3 regions of the Serratia sp. KH_031 genome follow, and region 1 is predicted to be linked to each of the others. Evidence: riboswitches for the same ligand, from Rfam matches in the RefSeq annotation. Region 1 holds a riboswitch; each other region holds the start of a gene.
The links. Region 1 has a riboswitch for thiamine pyrophosphate ahead of thiB (thiamine ABC transporter substrate binding subunit). Riboswitches for the same ligand answer to the same signal wherever they lie in the genome.

Region 1 (3,253 bases):
CTTGGTTTGCACCGCCGGAGGTAGACCCTAAATAATTCGAGTACATCAAGTAAATCCAATGAGTTTCTTCCAAGTCACTCTCGGGGGAGTTCGTTTCGTTTATTGCGATTTTCGTTTATTTCGAATAAAATAATTTATAGCGAATCACAATTAACATTAACCCCCTAATCTGAAACTGAAAACTTCATCGTAAACTTAAATTGGAATACTGAAATGACAAACTCAATTCTTGATAACTTGAGCCTTCCAGCTCCAAGGGAGATTGAGGCCGCAGTACGTGGACAAAGGGAACTTGCTACCTATCTCTCCACGAAGGTGGAAACACAAAAGATTTCGATTCAGGACGCAGATAACAACACTCATCAAATCGAATTACCGACGTCTTCACTGACACTGCTTATGTCAATTTTAGGTGAGTTGGCCGTGGGTAACGCGGTTCAGGTTGTTCCTGTGCATGCGGAATTAACTACGCAGGAAGCCGCCAATATTCTGAATGTTTCACGTCCACACATGGTGAAATTGTTGGAGGAAGGTAAGCTACCCTTCCATAAAACTGGTCGTCACCGCCGCGTGCTTTTTGCTGACCTGATGGGGTACAAAGAACAGCGGGATAATAAAAGCAATGAGGCCATGCAGGAATTGGCAGACCACAGTCAGGAGCTTGGATTTTACTAATGACTCACTCACCTTATCCCGTAGTTTTAGATGCTTGTGTGCTTTACCCATCGTTACTACGGGATTTATTGATGCACCTAGGATTAACTGGGCTGTATCAACCTAAGTGGACGGTCGTTATTGAACATGAATGGCAACGTAACTTGATTGCCGATAGGCCAGATCTTGACGCCACCCAAATCAAAAGAACGGGCGTACTCATGAATCAAGCGATTCCTGATGCGATGGTTTCGGGATTTGAACCACTGGTTGCCAGTATCGATATCCCCGATGCAGATGATCGGCATGTTGTTGCTGCAGCGATCCGTAGCAATGCAGAGATTATAGTCACGTTCAATCTGAAGGATTTCCCCCTACAATCGCTTGATATTTTTGGTATTGAAGCACTACATCCAGATGATTTTATTACTGATCTGTTCGATTTGAATCAGGCACTTGTACTTTCTGCAGTAAACAAACAACGTCGCAGCTTGAGAAAACCACCAAAAAACAGTTGATGAGTATCTTAATGCGCTTATCCGGCAAGGCTTACCACAAACAGTGAAGGAGTTGAGTCGGTTCCAAACCCTGATCTAATGGACATCGTGATGACTAACTATCTGTAGTGAGTCGCATTCCGTTACGCAGAACTCCCAATAACTGCAAATCCAAACCATCATATCGGCAACCCCATCGCCTACATCCTGTCCCCATAGCTCATGAGTAAGAGCACTGTTCACCAATACACATGGCCATGTTATGACTGCGTTGATGGAAAATGAGCTTACCGAGGCAAGACTCATACATAAGCCAAGTAATGCAGCTAACAAAGAGATAGCTTGAAAGTATGGTGGAAATAAAGTGACTTTCACCTACGCAACTTTACCTTTACAATTGCGCCGTCTCAACGGGGTGTCCAAAACACAATACGGTTTTGGGCTGAGAGTAAACCCGTCGAACCTGATCCGGAGTCATGCCGGCGGAGGGATTTGAGCGAGCTTCACTGCCACCACTCAGATGCCTTGCCCCCTATTTTTCAGGAGTGCAAAGTGTTCAAAAAATTACTGCCCTGCCTATTATTACTGGCCGCTGCGCCAGTGTTCGCCAAGCCGACGTTAACGGTTTACACCTACGATTCCTTTGCTGCCGATTGGGGACCCGGCCCAGCGGTCAAAAAAGCCTTTGAAGCTGACTGCAATTGCGAACTGAAATTTGTCGCGCTGGAAGATGGAGTCTCGTTGCTCAACCGTCTACGTATGGAAGGCAAAAACAGCAGTGCTGACGTCGTACTTGGGTTAGATAACAACCTGTTACAAGCCGCACAACAAACCGGCTTGTTCGCACCTAGCGATGTCGACACCAGTAAATTGACCGTTCCGGGCGGCTGGCAGGACACAACCTTCGTGCCTTATGATTACGGCTATTTCGCCTTTGTTTACAACAAACAGAAACTGAAAAACCCGCCGAAAAGCCTGAAAGAATTGGTGGAAAGCGATCAGCCGTGGAAAGTGATTTACGAAGATCCACGCACCAGTACACCGGGGTTAGGTCTGCTGTTATGGATGCAAAAAGTGTATGGCGATCAAGCTCCACAAGCGTGGCAACAATTGGCCAAGAAAACCGTTACCGTCACTAAAGGTTGGAGTGAGGCTTACGGTTTGTTCCTGAAAGGTGAAGGTGATTTGGTGCTCAGTTACACCACTTCCCCGGCTTACCATTTAATTGCCGAGAAGAAAGATAACTACGCCGCCGCCAACTTCAGCGAAGGCCACTACCTGCAAGTGGAAGTCGCTGGCAAGTTGAAAGCCAGCAAGCAGCCGGAGCTGGCAGAACGCTTTATGCAATTTATGCTAACGCCAGCATTCCAAGACAGTATCCCAACCGGCAACTGGATGTATCCGGTGATCAAAACCACGTTGCCAGCCGGGTTTGATCAAATGACCGTTCCGCAAACTGCATTGCAATACAGTTCGACAGAAGTGGCGAAACAACGAGGTAATTGGATTCGGACATGGCAAACCGCCGTCAGCCGCTAATCGCCCGTTGGCTCTGGCCGGGGCTGATCGCCTGCGGCCTGATCCTGCTGATCGCTTTACTGGCGTTTGGATCGCTATGGCGACACGCACCGCAAAGCGATTGGCAGGTGGTTATCTGGCAAGACAGTTATCTGTGGCACGTGGTGCGTTTCACGTTCTGGCAAGCGCTGTTATCGGCGTTGGTTTCCGTGCTGCCAGCCATTCTGCTGGCGCGAGCGTTATACCGTCGCCACTTCCCCGGTCGCACACTGTTATTACGCCTATGTGCCATGACGTTGGTGCTTCCGGTACTGGTCGCGGTATTCGGTTTGCTTAGTGTATATGGCCGCCAAGGTTGGTTAGCCGCGCTATGTGGTTGGCTGGGCATCAATTACAGTTTTTCACCTTACGGCCTGCAAGGCATCCTGCTGGCGCATATGTTTTTCAACATGCCGCTAGCGACACGTTTGTTATTGCAGTCATTAGAAAATATTCCGACAGAACAGCGCCAGCTTGCGGCACAGTTGGGCATGAACGGCTGGCAACAGTTCCGTTTTGTCGAATGGCCCGCGTTACGTCGCCAA
Region 2 (3,253 bases), 2.2 Mb from region 1:
CAACTGCTTGATATTTCGTATTCAACCCTCCATGATTTGCCCAATACGGTAGGTTTGTGAGTAATAGATGATAAGGGGAGCAAGATGGCCGATTACCAGCCACCTTATACCATAACGCCAACCATACTGAATCAAGTGGTTGAGGTGGGTGAATTATTGGGACGTTGGGCAGCGCAAGCTGAACAATCCTCCCCTTTATTACGCAAAGAGAATCGCATCCGTACAATACAGGCGTCACTCGCTATTGAGCATAATAGTCTGTCGACTGAACAAGTTACTGCAATTATGGACGGCAAACGAGTCCTAGCTCCGGCAAAAGATATTCAAGAAGTACGTAATGCTATTTTGGCTTATGAAAGCCTACCGGACTGGCGGAGTCATCAATTAGATGATTTGTTGAATGCACACCGCTTACTCATGATGGGATTAGTCGATACTCCAGGGCAACTGCGCCAGGGTAATGTGGGCGTCTATCGTGAAAGACAACTGATCCATATGGCTCCACCTGCCAATCAGTTACAACGTTTGGTTGGCGATCTACTCACATGGTTGCAGCACACTGACATCCACCCGCTAATTGCCAGTTCTATCTTCCATTATGAATTTGAATTTATTCATCCATTTGCTGATGGTAATGGGCGTATGGGGCGTTTATGGCAAACACTGATTCTCAGTGAGTGGCGCTCAGAGCTGGCTTGGCTACCGGTAGAAACGTTGATTCATAATCAACAACAGGAATATTACCGAGTATTAGGGGAGTGCGATAGAGTCAGTGATTGCACGCTTTTCATCCAATTTATGTTGGGTAAGTTGGTTGCGGCATTAACTGAAGGGATCAGCTCACAGAGTGCTGAGATGTCGGTAGAAATGTCGGTAGAAATGTCGGTAGAAAATAAGCCACCTTTAAGCTCGACGGCAGAGCGTATTCTCGCGGTAATTACTGGCAACCCCACTATCACCATCGTTCAACTGGCTGGTGAGTTGGGCGTCAGCAATCGTACTATTGAACGCAATATCAATACATTACAGGAAAGAAGACGCTTAGTGAGGGTAGGGGCAACGAAAAACGGTTATTGGCGAGTTGTTTGATGAAGGCGTATGTTTGCCAAGAGGCCGACTTCCGCAGGTGATTTACAAGTTTCTTTACTGACAGTACTCTATCAACGCTTTATTAAAATTTGATTTAAATGACTCGGGGTGCCTATCTAGGCTGAGAAATACCCGTATTACCTGAACTGGATAATGCCAGCGGAGGGAAGTCTCGGTGCCCCAACCGGCCCCGCCTTCTTGAACGCCGGTTGGGAGTAGCATGAACACTCGACCTACCTTAGTGGCTCAACCACGCATTAATGCGCTAACCATTGCAGGCACCGATCCTAGCGGTGGAGCCGGCATTCAAGCCGATCTGAAAGCCTTCTCTGCGCTTGGTGCTTATGGCACCAGTGTGATTACCGCATTGGTTGCGCAGAATACTCGTGGTGTGCAATCGGTCTATCAAATCGAACCCACTTTTGTTGCCGCTCAATTGGACTCGGTATTGAGCGATGTGCGTATCGACAGCGTCAAGATGGGTATGTTGGCGAATGCGCAGATTGTCCAAACGGTGGCGGAGCGTCTGCGTCATTATCAACCGCCGTTTGTGGTGTTAGATACTGTGATGCTAGCAAAAAGTGGCGATCCGCTATTAGCACCGGAAGCGGTGGAATCAGTCCGTCGTGAGCTATTGCCGCTGGTATCGATCATTACCCCTAACTTACCGGAAGCCGCCGCGTTGTTGCAGTGTGCCCCGGCACAAAATGAAATGCAGATGCGTGAACAAGGTCGGGCACTGCTCGCGATGGGATGTCAGGCGGTGCTGATGAAGGGCGGCCATCTTAGCGAGGGGGAAAGCCCAGACTGGTTGTTTAGCGCACAACAAGAACAACGTTTTACCGCACCACGCATTGCGACCCGTCATACCCACGGCACTGGCTGTACTTTATCTGCGGCATTGGCGGCACTGCGTCCACGTTATGATTGTTGGGCAGATACAGTCGCGGCAGCAAAGAATTATCTACAACAGGCGTTGCAGCAGGCGGACTCCTTGGAGGTTGGACAAGGGAGCGGACCGGTACATCATTTTCATGCATGGTGGTAACTCAACTTTTTCAATCAATAGTGGTCTGATTGATTTAGGTGTTATTTAACAGGATCGGGCCATGACAGGAAAAAGCGCAGCTTATCTTATATTATGTGGCGCATTACTCAGTTTTAGCCTGAGTAGCACCGCCGAAACGCTCGATACCACCGCAGATTTGATCCAACAGCCGGGCTATCAAACCAGTTGGCAGAGTATGGTGAAGGGGCAGGCCAAATTACCTGGTTGGGCGCGCAAAGGTGTGGGGACTTCAACACCGCCAACGACGGTTAATTGGCAAGGGCAAAACTATCTAGTGGGCAATATTTGTAAACCCCATGATTGCTCTAATAATTTTATGTTAATCGCGTTCAAAAGCGATAAATCCCAAGTATGGGGTGTGCGGGTAGAAGTGGCTGCTCAACCGGGCGCGATAGAGCACCCTAAAAAATACGCTAAGTATCAGTGGTTGGGGAAACCTAACGACAGCATTAAGGCATTGCTGAATCAGCAGTTAGCTGAAGATCCTAATTGGAAGTAAGTTACAAATGAAATCGTTCTGACCACGGGTGATGTTCCTCTTGGTTCCACAATGTCATGAGCAACTCGACAAAGCTGTTGGCGCAAGGGGATAACGATGCATCGCGGCGTTTGACCAATCCTAAGGTGCGCCGGATGACGGGATCAACCAGTGGTTTGCTGACTAAGGTCGGATGACCATGTTTGGGCATTGCCAAGCTAGGCAGTGCCGCAATGCCCAGCCCCGCCTCGACCAAACCCAGTGACGTCGACAAATGGCGAACTTCATAGAACCATTCCGGGCGTAAGCCAATCTTTTTTAATTCTTCTTCGATCAACAGCCGATTACCGCTGGAACGTCGTACACCAATCAGTTTGTGTTGCAGTAACTCCTGCCATGACACCAGTTTTTGCTGGCTTAAAGGATGATCGTGCCGGCAAGCGACGACAAAAGGTTCGCTGACTAGTGGGGTAAATTCGATATTGGCGTTTGTGACGTTGTTCATATTAATACCAAAATCGGCATCCCCACTGAGTACGGCTTCGAGACAGTCATACGCGCTATGCTCCAGTATACGGATACCAATATTGGGGTATTTATTGTTAAAGGTTTTGATC
Region 3 (3,253 bases), 1.0 Mb from region 1:
CTTCGCCGGTTTCGAAATAGAGCCCCAACCCCATTGCATCAGGGATGGTGAGGATGTCAGAGAACAGAATCGCCGCGTCCAGCGCATAGCGGCGCAGCGGTTGCAATGTGACTTCGCAGGCCAATTCAGCATTCTTGCACAACGACATAAAGTCGCCAGCTTCGGCACGAGTGGCTTTATATTCAGGCAAATAACGACCGGCCTGACGCATCATCCATACTGGGGTCACATCTACCGGCTGGCGCAACAGCGCACGCAGATAACGATCGTTCTTCAACTCATTCATTGATTTGGCTCCATGATTCAACTCGCGCCATTGTACATTATTCTGCCCGGCACAGCGCCACCGTGTCTTCGATCAACCGCCGCGCGACCGTACCCGGCGGTGGCAGCAACGGCAATTGATCGTAACGATACCAACCGGCGTTCAGTAGCTCTTTCGGATCGTGGCAGATCTCACCGCGATGATAGTCGGCCATAAAGGCCATCATCAATGAGTGTGGGAACGGCCAAGGCTGCGAGGTGACATAGCGCAGGTTTTTGATTTCAATATTGCTTTCTTCCATCACTTCACGCGCGACGGCCTGTTCCAGCGTTTCACCGACTTCGACGAATCCAGCCAGCACGGTATGAATACCACCGCGATGCCGCACATGTTGCGCCAGCAGAATTTTGTCATCGCGGCGAATAGCGACGATGACACAAGGGGCGATTTGCGGATAATAACGTTCGCGACAGTTACCGCACAGGCAGGCGTTTTCGGTGCGGCTTAGGTGCATTTCATGACCACAGTAGCCACAAAATTTATGGGAGCGATAGAAGTCCGCCAGTTGCACACCGCGTCCTGCGAGTTGGAATAAGCCGCGATCCAGATCTAGCACTTGTCTGACCGAGCCCATTTCATTCGGCATAGCTTGGCGTACCAACCAGACCGCAGAACCTTCCCATTCACCAATCTGTCGAGCCGCTTTTCCCGTCAGTGCGAATTGATCGGCGCTACCCAATGGCAATTCACCATTCGGTAACCAAAGTTTGCTTTCATGGCTGACGATCCACCAGCCATATTCATTACCTGTTAATGCAAGTTCCATATCGTTGTTGCACAACCTCAGCTTCACTGGCAATCTAGGAATGGTATTTGTTACATTTTCACAACTTATCGTTACTTTTTCTTACTTACGGAGTCAATCATGCTCAACCGATTGGACGGCCTGACTCAGCGCGTTGGTGGTAGTAATGACTTAGTTGACCAATGGCTGCAAGCTCGAAAACAGTTACTGGTCGCCTATTGCAGCTTGGTGGGTATCAAACCGAATAAAGAAAAGCATACGCCGCTAAATGAAAAAGCGCTGGAGAACTTTTGCCATAATCTGGTGGATTACCTGTCTACCGGACATTTTCACTGTTATGACAAGATTATCAAGCAGGTAGAAAGCGCTTCCAGTCAGAAAATGAGTTTGGCGGTCAATGTTTATCCCAAATTGTGGGCCAATACCGAAAAGATTATGGCCTTCCACGACCACTATACCAATGTCGAAATCGACGATGATTTATGTCTGGAACTCAATCAGGCACTGTCAAACATCGGTGAAACGCTGGCGGCTCGCTTCACTTTAGAGGATAAGCTGATCCAGTTGGCAGAGGAAACTTGGCAACCGAATAGCGCTACCGGTTAAGCAAGTTAAAATTTTGTAGTTTTTTTTATTTCCCCTCCTATACTGGAGGCTCTTGTCGGAGTGCCTAGTGCTAACTTTTAAGCTAGCCAGGCTGAGACCGTTAATTCGGGATCCGCGGAACCTGATCGGGTTAGTACCCGCGAAGGGAACAAGAGTAATCAATTACCACAGACAAAGTGCATCACCGCAGTTTGTCTTGCTGGTCACCATCGTTACTCCCGCCAAGCTCCAGACAAGCAATTTTCCCAACTCACCACACTGGTAGGAATTTGCTATGTCTAATATGAATAATGTCCGTCCCCGCAAGCAACAACGTGAAGACGCTCAGCAGTTTATCAATACTCTACAAGGTGTTGTTTTCCCTAACTCCCGTCGTATCTACCTTGAAGGTTCACGCAGTGACATACAGGTGCCAATGCGTGAGATCCAACTTAGCCCGACGCTGATCGGCGGCAGCAAAGACAACCCGCAATACGAACCTAACGAAGCCATTCCAATCTATGACACCGCGGGATCGTATGGCGATCCGCAAGCCAAATTGGACGTTCACGCCGGGTTAGCCAAACTACGCGCTGACTGGATTATCGAACGTAACGATACCGAAACCTTAAACAGCGTCAGTTCCGGCTTCACCCAGCAACGTCTGGCGGATGAAGGTTTAGATCATTTGCGGTTTGAACATTTGCCACAGCCACGTAAAGCGCAGGCCGGTAAGTGCGTCACCCAATTGCACTACGCACGTGCAGGCATCGTCACACCGGAAATGGAGTTCATCGCCATCCGTGAAAATATGGGGCGTGAGCGCATTCGTGGCGAAGTACTGCGTCAGCAGCATCCAGGGCAAGCCTGGGGCGCTAATCTGCCGGAAAATATCACGCCGGAATTTGTCCGAGCCGAAGTCGCCGCCGGGCGCGCCATTATTCCTGCGAATATTAATCACCCCGAATCTGAACCGATGATCATCGGCCGTAACTTCTTGGTGAAGGTTAACGCCAATATTGGCAACTCGGCGGTGACCTCTTCGATCGAAGAAGAAGTCGAGAAACTGGTGTGGTCAACGCGTTGGGGCGCGGATACCGTGATGGATTTATCGACTGGCCGCTATATTCACGAAACCCGCGAATGGATCCTACGTAATAGCCCAGTACCAATCGGCACCGTACCTATCTATCAGGCGTTGGAAAAAGTCAACGGCGTGGCGGAAAACCTAACTTGGGAAATGTTCCGCGATACCTTGCTGGAACAGGCCGAACAAGGCGTCGACTACTTCACTATTCATGCGGGTGTGTTGTTGCGTTACGTACCGATGACCGCCAAACGCCTAACCGGTATTGTATCGCGCGGCGGTTCGATCATGGCGAAATGGTGCCTGTCGCATCATCAGGAAAACTTCCTCTATCAGCATTTCCGTGAAATTTGTGAAATCTGCGCCGCCTATGATGTCTCGCTGTCGTTGGGTGATGGCCTGCGCCCCGGCTCAATTCAGGATGCCAACGATGAAGCTCAATTCGCTGAACTACACACGCTGGGTGAACTGACCAAGATCGCCTGGGAGTATGACGTACAGGTGATGATCG

Region 2: it holds a riboswitch for thiamine pyrophosphate, as region 1 does, so the genes downstream of both, thiD (bifunctional hydroxymethylpyrimidine kinase/phosphomethylpyrimidine kinase) here and thiB (thiamine ABC transporter substrate binding subunit) in region 1, are expected to answer to the same signal.
Region 3: it holds a riboswitch for thiamine pyrophosphate, as region 1 does, so the genes downstream of both, thiC (phosphomethylpyrimidine synthase ThiC) here and thiB (thiamine ABC transporter substrate binding subunit) in region 1, are expected to answer to the same signal.

Annotation. Positions count from the first base shown of each region.
Region 1 is NZ_CM174496.1:4,114,515-4,117,767, forward strand. It holds gene sgrR (HTH-type transcriptional regulator SgrR) at 1-35, shown strand, start outside; gene AC3ISQ_RS18495 (helix-turn-helix domain-containing protein) at 214-675, shown strand; gene AC3ISQ_RS18500 (PIN domain-containing protein) at 675-1,172, shown strand; partial or broken gene AC3ISQ_RS18505 (hypothetical protein) at 1,189-1,251, shown strand; TPP riboswitch at 1,553-1,660, shown strand; gene thiB (thiamine ABC transporter substrate binding subunit) at 1,704-2,690, shown strand; gene thiP (thiamine/thiamine pyrophosphate ABC transporter permease ThiP) at 2,666-3,253, shown strand, end outside.
Region 2 is NZ_CM174496.1:1,515,510-1,518,762, forward strand. It holds gene AC3ISQ_RS06670 (Fic family protein) at 85-1,089, shown strand; TPP riboswitch at 1,184-1,274, shown strand; gene thiD (bifunctional hydroxymethylpyrimidine kinase/phosphomethylpyrimidine kinase) at 1,310-2,137, shown strand; gene AC3ISQ_RS06680 (inhibitor of vertebrate lysozyme family protein) at 2,199-2,657, shown strand; gene AC3ISQ_RS06685 (LysR family transcriptional regulator) at 2,659-3,253, opposite strand, start outside.
Region 3 is NZ_CM174496.1:322,008-325,260, reverse strand. It holds gene hemE (uroporphyrinogen decarboxylase) at 1-286, opposite strand, end outside; gene nudC (NAD(+) diphosphatase) at 324-1,091, opposite strand; gene rsd (sigma D regulator) at 1,191-1,676, shown strand; TPP riboswitch at 1,723-1,841, shown strand; gene thiC (phosphomethylpyrimidine synthase ThiC) at 1,951-3,253, shown strand, end outside.